2 regions of the Streptomyces sp. NPDC017520 genome follow, and region 2 is predicted to be linked to the other one. Evidence: riboswitches for the same ligand, from Rfam matches in the RefSeq annotation. Region 2 holds a riboswitch; the other holds the start of a gene.

Region 1 (4,408 bases), on a different contig from region 2:
TCGGCCGGCTCCTCCGCGACGCGCACCTTGAACAGCCAGCCGCCCTCGAAGGGAGCGGAGTTCACCAGCGAGGGGTCGTCCACGACGTCCTGGTTGGCCGCCGTCACCTCACCGGTCACCGGCGAGTACAGATCGCTGACGGACTTGGTCGACTCCAGTTCGCCGCAGGTCTCGCCCGCGGTCACCGTGTCGCCGACCTCCGGGAGCTGGGCGTAGACGACGTCACCGAGCGCGTTGGCCGCGTACTCCGTGATGCCGATGGTGGCCACGCCGTCCTCGAGGGCCGACAGCCACTCGTGCTCCTTGCTGTACCGCAGCTGCTGGGGGTTGCTCATGACCTGAATTCTCCTGTACGCGGGGGAGTGCTGATGAACGGTGGTCTTACGGTGTGAGACGGAGGTACGTCACTTCTGTGACGTCTGCTCCGTGACGTCTGCTCCGTGCGTCTGCTCCGTGCGTCTGCTCTGTGACGTCCGCGCGCGTCGCTTCGGAACGCCTGCGCGCGGTCGGGAAGATCCGGTTACCGCCGGTCCTTCCGGAATATCACTTCTGGCGCTTGTAGAACGGCAGCGCGACGACCTCGTACGGCTCGTGTGTGCCGCGGATGTCCACGCCCACGCCCTGGGTGCCCGGGGCGGCGAAGGCCGCGTCCACGTAGGCCATGGCGATCGGCTTGCCCAGCGTCGGGGACGGGGCGCCGGAGGTGACCTCGCCGATCACCTTGCCGTCCGCGACGACCGGGAAACCGGCGCGCGGGACCCGGCGGCCCTCGGCGATCAGCCCGACCAGCTTGCGCGGCGGGGCGGTCTCGGCGCGCTCGGCGGCGGCGGTCAGGGCCTCGCGCCCGACGAAGTCGCCCTCCTTCTCGAACTTCACGACCCGGCCCAGGCCCGCGTCGAACGGGGTGAGCGCGGTCGTCAGCTCGTGCCCGTACAGCGGCATGCCCGCCTCCAGGCGCAGCGTGTCCCGGCAGGAGAGCCCGCAGGGGATCAGGCCGTGCGGGGATCCGGCCTCGGTCAGCGCCCGCCACAGCTGCTCGGCGTGGTCGGGCGCGACGAACAGCTCGAAGCCGTCCTCGCCGGTGTAGCCGGTACGGGCGATGAGCGCCGGGACCCCGGCGACCGTGCCCGGCAGGCCCGCGTAGTACTTCAGCCCGTCCAGGTCGGCGTCGGTGACGGCCTTCATGATGGCGGGCGACTCGGGTCCCTGGACCGCGAGCAGCGCGTACGCGTCCCGGTCGTCGCGCACCTCGGCGTCGAAGCCCCCGACCCGGGCGGTCAGCGCGTCGAGCACGACCTGCGCGTTGCCCGCGTTGGCGACCACCATGTATTCGGGGGCCTCCGTCTCGCCCAGGCGGTAGACGATCAGGTCGTCCACGATCCCGCCGTCCTCCTGGACGATCATCGTGTAGCGGGCCCGGCCGTTGCCGATGGTGGCGATGTTGCCCACCAGCGCGTAGCTCAGGAAGGCGGCGGCCCCGGGCCCGGTGACGGTGATCTCGCCCATGTGCGACAGGTCGAAGAGACCGGCCCGGGTGCGTACGGCGTTGTGCTCGTCGCGCTCACTGGCGTACCGCAGGGGCATGTCCCAGCCCGCGAAGTCGGTCATGGTGGCGCCGAGCGAGCGGTGCAGCGCGTCGAGGGCGGTGAGACGGGGGGCAGTGCTCATGGATACGGCTCCAGGGCATGACGACGTCAGGACGAATCCTCCCCATCTGTCATCGGAACCTGAGAGGTTCGCCGATAGCCCCCGACGGGGTATGCCCTTGGAGGGCGCCCCGGATCAGGGGGCTCGGCTTGCACCTTGGGTGGAGCCGCGGAACGGCTCGCTTTTCAGATCTGCCTCATCCACGCGGTACGGGGCCTGAGAGATTCAAGGGAGGATCTTGCTCCTTCGGCGCCCGGCTCACACTGTGGCCGGAACTCTCCCGCGCGGATTCGAACGGCCGGTATGCAGTTGGCGGGGTCATCATCGCACGCATGGGGGGAGAGTGGGGGGTCCGGCCCCCACGCAGGTGAAGACGGCGACGACAGGCCCTGTGCCGCTTGTGCCCCATTGCCTTTTCTTTACACTTCAGGGGCAGGCGTGGGGGACACGACGGCAGGGGGATGGGCGATGACGTTGCAGCGGTCGGCACCGACCGCGGGGGTCGCGCACGGCGCGATGCCCGCACAGCCCGGCGCTCCCGCGCGGGAGCTGCTGACGGAGGGCGCGCCGGTGGTACGCGACCTGCGCGGGCGCACCGCCTGCGGTCCGTACAGCCTCGATCTCACCGCCGGTGACGTCGTCGTGGTCTCGGGCCTTCCGGGCAGCGGGAAGTCGACCCTCATCCGGCGGGCCGCGCAGGGCCGCGCCATCGACTCCCAGAACACCCGCGACAGCTGGGCCGCCGCCCTGCCCCGCTTACTGCCCTACGCCCTCTACCGGCCCCTGGTCCGCGCCGCGCACTACCTCGGCCTCTGGAACGCCCTGCGCTCCGGTGAATCCGTCGTCGTGCACGACTGCGGCACCCAGACCTGGGTGCGCCGCTGGCTCGCCCGGCACGCCGTGAACCGGGGCCGCACCCTCCATCTGATCCTGCTCGACGTGACGCCCGAGGTGGCGCGGCAGGGGCAGCGCGAGCGGGGGCGCGGCGTCTCCGGCTACGCCTTCGCCCGTCACCGGCACGCGGTCGCCCGGCTGCTCCGCGACACCGAGCAGGGGCTGCTGCCCGCCGGCTGCACCTCCGCGGTGCTGCTGGACCGCACGGCGGCGGGAGCGCTCGACCGGATCTCCTTCACGGCCGCCGAGACCTCCACCCCCCGCTGACGGTTAAGGTGCTGGCCGGAGCAGAGGCCGCCGCGCGCGGCCGAGGCGGTGGAGAGAGGGCACAGAGGCAGTGGACATTCCGGCACCCGCACCGGCACACCCCCAGCAGGGGTGGCCCGCCAACGAGCTCGAAGAGGTGCTGACGGCCTCGCTCGGCGTCCCCGACGCGGGCGGCCGCCTCGTCGAGGTGCTCGGCCGCAGCTCCGTCTGGGTGCCGCTGCCGAACGGCGGCACCCCCGCCAGCGCGGACCTCGACCTGCCGATGATGGAGATCGACGGCGCGGCCTTCGTCCCCGTCTTCAGCTCCGAGGCCCAGTTCCTCAGCTGCGTCGGCGGCCACATGTCCTTCACCGTCGCGCCCGCCCGCGACTTCGCCCGGGGGCTGCCCCCGCAGGTCGGCATCGCCGTGAATCCGGGCGGGGCGGTCGGCATACCGCTTCCGCCGCCCGCCGTCGCCGAGCTCTGCCGGGCCGGCCGCACCGCCCTGGACGGGTCCGCCACCGGCGGCCGGGTCCGGCTGTTCGAGCCGGACTGGCAGCACGACCCGGTCGACTTCCTCACCGCGGTCTCCGAGGAGTTCGAGGCCTCCGCAGTGGTGAGCACCGCACGCCGGGCGCTGGCCAGCATCGAGGGCGGCGACCCGGTCCTCTTCGTCGGCGTCGAGTTCGCCACCTGGGACGGCGCGGGACAGAGCGCGCCCATGGACGCCATCGGCCGCGCGCTCGGCCGGGTCCAGGTGCCCTGGCCGGTCAACCTGGTCCTGCTGGATGTGGCGGAGGACCTCGTCGGCGACTGGATGCGGGAGAAGGTGCGCCCGTTCTACCGACGCGAGGGCCACTGATCTGCCGACGCGAGGGCCACTGACCCATGGGTACGACGCCCACGGGTACGACGCCCACGGGCGACCACGGTAGGCGGCCGGGGGACGGCGCCGCCGGACCGTGGCGTCAAGTCGGTGTCAGAAGTGGCGCATAAGCTGGTTTGATGGCGGGGTCGCTCCCGTGCGCCCGGGAGCGGTGGCGCGAACGCGACGGATCGACACGCGACGGATCGACGAGGGGCGGAACCCAGGGTGAGTGCGTCAGGCACTGCGGCGGCCGGGAAGGTCGAGCACATGCTGCGCCAGGTGACCCCCGGGCGTTACGACGCCTACGAGGCGCTGCTCGCCGCGGTCGCCGAGGGCCGGATCTGGATGCTGCTCTGGCACGGCACGGCCGGCTCACCGGACGCCCAGTACGGGAACATGGAGATCGACGGCCTGGGCTACGCCCCCTGCGTCACCTCCGCCCAGGAGCTCTCCGCCAGTGGGTGGAACCGGGCCCACGAGCTGGTCACCGGACGCGACATCGCCCGCGCCCTGTTCCCCGACCGCTGGGGCATCTGGCTCAATCCGCACGCCCCCGGCGGCGGCGTCGGCATCCCCTGGCTCGACCTGCGGCGCATCGCCACCGGCCTGGACCGGCTGCCCGCCGGACCGCTCCGGCTCTCCGATCCCGCCATCGAACTCCCCCAGTTCTACGCCCTGCTCACCCAGAACGCCCACCGCACCCCCGCGATCCGCTCCCTGCGCCGCGCCTGGGTGCACCCCGCTGTCGGCGTC
Region 2 (4,408 bases):
TCAGCCTGGACGAGGCCTTCGTGGACCTGGAGGCCGGCGGGACGGCCGACGACGCGGCGTCGGCCCGTGCGACGGGTGAAGGGCTGCGGACGGCCATCCGCGCGGTGACCGGCCTCAGTGGATCCGTCGGGCTGGCCGGTTCCAAGATGCTCGCCAAGATCGCCTCCGAGGAGGCCAAGCCCGACGGGCTGCTGCTCATCGAGCCCGGCACCGAGCGGGAGCTGCTCGCCCCCATGTCCGTGCGCATCCTGCCGGGGGTCGGCCCGGCCACCGGCGACCACCTCAGACGTGCCGGGATGACCACCGTCCACGATCTGGCCGAGGCGGGCGAGGCGGAGCTCGTACGGCTGGTCGGCAAGGCCCACGGCCACGGGCTCTACCGGATGGCGCTGGGGCTCGACGACCGGCCGGTGGTCGCCGAGCGGGACGCCAAGTCCGTATCGGTGGAGGACACCTTCGACGTGGACCTGCACGACCGCGTGCGGGTGCGGGCCGAGGTGGAGCGGCTGGCCGTCCGGTGCGTGGAGCGGCTGCGCGCCGCCGACCGGTCGGGCCGCACGGTGGTGCTGAAGGTGCGCCGCTACGACTTCTCCACCCTGACCCGCTCCGAGACGCTCCGAGGCCCCACCGACGACCCCACGGTGGTCCGTGAGGCGGCGGGGCGGCTGCTGGAGTCCGTCGACACCACGGGGGGCGTACGGCTGCTGGGGGTCGGTGTGACGGGGCTGGCCGACTACACCCAGGAGGACCTGTTCGCCCAGGCCGCCGACGCCCGGGAGCTCGCTCAGCGGGCCCAGGAGGAGCACCGGGCTCCGGCGGAGGGCGACGAGGAGGACGTGGCGGCCGAGCCCGAGCAGGACAGTGCGGAGCTGCTCGCCGCCCGGCGCTGGCCCGCCGGGCACGACGTGCACCACGAGGAGCACGGGCACGGCTGGGTGCAGGGGAGCGGCGTGGGCCGGGTCACCGTCCGGTTCGAGGAACCGTGGAGCGCACCCGGCCGGGTGCTGACGTTCCGCATCGACGATCCGCTGCTGCGGCCCGCCGACCCGCTGCCGCTCGTCCGTGAAGCGGCCGACTACTCCTCCTGGCCCGCCAGCCTGCCGAAGTCCCGATCGGGTGCCGACTCCGCCGGGGGCGGGGAGTCCAGTCCGTAATGGCGGTAGAGCTGCAGTTCCTGCTCGGGCGAGAGGTGCCGGCCGACGCCGAAGTCCGGCGCGCCCTTGATCAACGCGCGGTCGAAGGGGACGCGCAGCGCGTCCTCGACGAATTCGCTGGGCTCCAGGGGGACGAAGGCGTCCCTGCTGAACAGGCCGGTGCGGACGGCCGCCCATTCGGGCACCCCCGTCGCGTCGTCGAGATAGACCTCATCCACCGTTCCGATCTTGGCGCCCTTGCGATCGAATGCCTTGCGGCCGATCAGGCGGCGCGGATCGATATCGGTCTGCACGGTGCCTCCCACTGGTCGCAACTGCTCAGGGTGGACGCTGTCGCTCCACCAGCACCACACAAGTGCAGATCCGTGGCGTCGGCCACTCGAGAACTCCGGCGCGGTGGCCGCTGGTAGGCTGGCTGTGGCTGCTGACCCCGTGCGGGAGAGTCCTCCGGTGCAGAATCCGGAGGCGCCGAAGGAGCAACTCCTCCCCGGAATCTCTCAGGCCCCCGTACCGCACGGACGAGGTCACTCTGGAAAGCAGGGCGATTCCGTGCGGGCGCAGGCCCGGGCGGACTCGACCCTCACCGACGGTGAAAGTCGGCACGCCCCCGGGCGCGTCGGTGAAGCTCTCAGGTTGAGATGACAGAGGGGGAGGCCGTTCGGGCACCCGCGCCGTGGTGCCCCTCGCAGGTCGTGACAGACCAGGAGGCCTCCACCATGACCCCCCGTCGCACTCCGCTCTCCCAGCTGGAGCAGGGCATTCCGTTCGAGCAGCGCCACATAGGGCCCGACGCCGGAGCCCAGGCGAAGATGCTCGCCCAGGTCGGCTACGGCTCCCTCGACGAGCTCACCGCCGCCGCGGTGCCCGACGTGATCAAGAGCGCGGAGGCCCTGAACCTTCCCTCGGCGCGCACCGAGGCGGAGGTCCTGGCCGAGCTGCGGTCGCTGGCCGACCGCAACGAGGTGCTGGCCCCGATGATCGGCCTCGGCTACTACGGCACCTTCACGCCGCCCGTCATCCTGCGCAACGTCATGGAGAACCCCGCCTGGTACACGGCCTACACGCCGTACCAGCCGGAGATCTCCCAGGGCCGCCTGGAGGCCCTCCTCAACTTCCAGACGATGGTCGCCGAGCTGACCGGGCTGCCCACCTCCGGCGCCTCGCTGCTCGACGAGGGCACCGCGGCCGCCGAGGCGATGGCCCTCGCCCGGCGCGTCGGCAAGGTCAAGAAGGGTGTCTTCCTGGTCGACGCCGACACCCTGCCGCAGACCGTCGCGGTGATCGAGACCCGCGCCGAGCCCACCGGTGTCGAGGTCGTCGTCGCCGACCTGAGCGACGGCATCCCCGCCGGGATCGCCGAGCGCGGCGTCTTCGGCGTCCTGCTCCAGTACCCGGGCGCTTCCGGTGCCGTGCGCGCCATCGAGCCCGTTATCGAGCAGGCCCACGAGCTCGGCGCGATCGTCACCGTCGCCGCCGACCTGCTGGCCCTCACGCTGCTCACCTCGCCCGGGGCGCTCGGCGCCGACATCGCGGTCGGCACCACCCAGCGCTTCGGCGTCCCGATGGGCTTCGGCGGTCCGCACGCCGGCTTCATGGCGGTCCGCGAGAAGTTCGCCCGCTCCCTGCCCGGCCGGCTCGTCGGCGTCTCCGTCGACGCCGACGGCGACAAGGCCTACCGCCTGGCCCTCCAGACCCGCGAGCAGCACATCCGCCGCGAGAAGGCCACCAGCAACATCTGTACGGCGCAGGTCCTGCTTGCCGTCATGGCCGGGATGTACGCGGTCTACCACGGTCCCGACGGGCTGCGGACGATCGCCCGGCGCACCCACCGCTTCGCTGCGATCCTGGCCGACGGCCTGCGGAGTGCCGGCGTGGACGTCGTGCACGGCGCGTTCTTCGACACCCTGACCGTGCGCGTGCCCGGCAAGGCCGCCGGTATCGTCGCCGACGCCCGCGAGCGCGGGGTCAACCTCCGCCTCGTCGACGCCGACCAGGTATCCATCGCCTGCGACGAGACCACCACCCGCGCGCAGATCTCCGCCGTGTGGGCCGCCTTCGGCGCCGAGGGCGACATCGAGGCGCTGGACGCGACGGTCGCCGACGTGCTGCCCGAGGGGCTGCTGCGCTCCGACGACATCCTGGCCCACCCGGTCTTCCACCAGCACCGTTCCGAGACCGCGATGCTGCGCTACCTCCGCAAGCTCGCCGACCGCGACTACGCGCTGGACCGCGGCATGATCCCGCTCGGCTCCTGCACCATGAAGCTGAACGCGACCGCCGAGATGGAGTCGGTCACCTGGCCCGAGTTCGGCGCGCTGCACCCCTTCGCCCCGGCGGACCAGGCGCAGGGCTTCCTCACCCTCATCCGTGAGCTGGAGGAGCGCCTCGCCGAGGTCACCGGCTACGACGCGGTGTCCCTCCAGCCCAACGCCGGCTCCCAGGGCGAGTTCGCGGGGCTGCTGGCCGTCCGCGCGTACCACCGGGCCAACGGCGACGACCAGCGCACCGTCTGCCTCATCCCGTCCTCCGCGCACGGCACCAACGCCGCCAGCGCCGTCATGGCGGGCATGAAGGTCGTCGTGGTGAAGACCGCCGACGACGGCGAGGTCGACGTCGCGGACCTGCGTGCCAAGATCGAGCAGCACCGCGACGAGCTGGCCGTGCTCATGATCACCTACCCGTCCACGCACGGTGTGTTCGAGGAGCACGTCGCCGAGATCTGCGGCGAGGTGCACGACGCGGGCGGCCAGGTCTACGTCGACGGTGCCAACCTCAACGCGCTGGTCGGGCTCGCCAAGCCCGGCAAGTTCGGCGGCGACGTCTCGCACCTCAACCTGCACAAGACCTTCTGCATCCCGCACGGTGGCGGCGGCCCCGGCGTCGGCCCGGTCGGTGTCCGCGCGCACCTCGCCCCGTACCTCCCCAACCACCCCCTCCAGCCCGCCGCGGGCCCGGAGACCGGTGTGGGCCCGATCTCGGCCGCCCCGTGGGGTTCGGCGGGCATTCTGCCGATCTCGTGGGCGTACGTCCGTCTGATGGGCGGCGAGGGGCTCAAGCGGGCCACGCAGGTCGCCGTGCTGGCCGCGAACTACATCGCCAAGCGGCTGGAGCCGCACTTCCCGATCCTGTACAACGGTCCGGCCGGTCTGGTCGCGCACGAGTGCATCGTGGACCTGCGCCCGATCTCCAAGGCGACCGGCGTCTCCATCGACGACGTGGCCAAGCGTCTGATCGACTATGGCTTCCACTCGCCC

Evidence for each region. Region 2 has a riboswitch for glycine ahead of gcvP (aminomethyl-transferring glycine dehydrogenase). Riboswitches for the same ligand answer to the same signal wherever they lie in the genome.
Region 1: it holds a riboswitch for glycine, as region 2 does, so the genes downstream of both, gcvT (glycine cleavage system aminomethyltransferase GcvT) here and gcvP (aminomethyl-transferring glycine dehydrogenase) in region 2, are expected to answer to the same signal.

The regions. Positions count from the first base shown of each region.
Region 1 covers NZ_JBIRKB010000001.1:622,905-627,312, forward strand. Annotated here, with positions in the region: gene gcvH (glycine cleavage system protein GcvH) at 1-335, opposite strand, end outside; gene gcvT (glycine cleavage system aminomethyltransferase GcvT) at 544-1,668, opposite strand; glycine riboswitch at 1,843-1,940, opposite strand; gene ACH4KB_RS02780 (AAA family ATPase) at 2,116-2,808, shown strand; gene ACH4KB_RS02785 (enhanced serine sensitivity protein SseB) at 2,879-3,649, shown strand; gene ACH4KB_RS02790 (enhanced serine sensitivity protein SseB C-terminal domain-containing protein) at 3,923-4,408, shown strand, end outside.
Region 2 covers NZ_JBIRKB010000014.1:172,793-177,200, reverse strand. Annotated here, with positions in the region: gene ACH4KB_RS28980 (DNA polymerase IV) at 1-1,154, shown strand, start outside; gene ACH4KB_RS28975 (PRC-barrel domain-containing protein) at 1,076-1,447, opposite strand; glycine riboswitch at 1,580-1,677, shown strand; gene gcvP (aminomethyl-transferring glycine dehydrogenase) at 1,871-4,408, shown strand, end outside.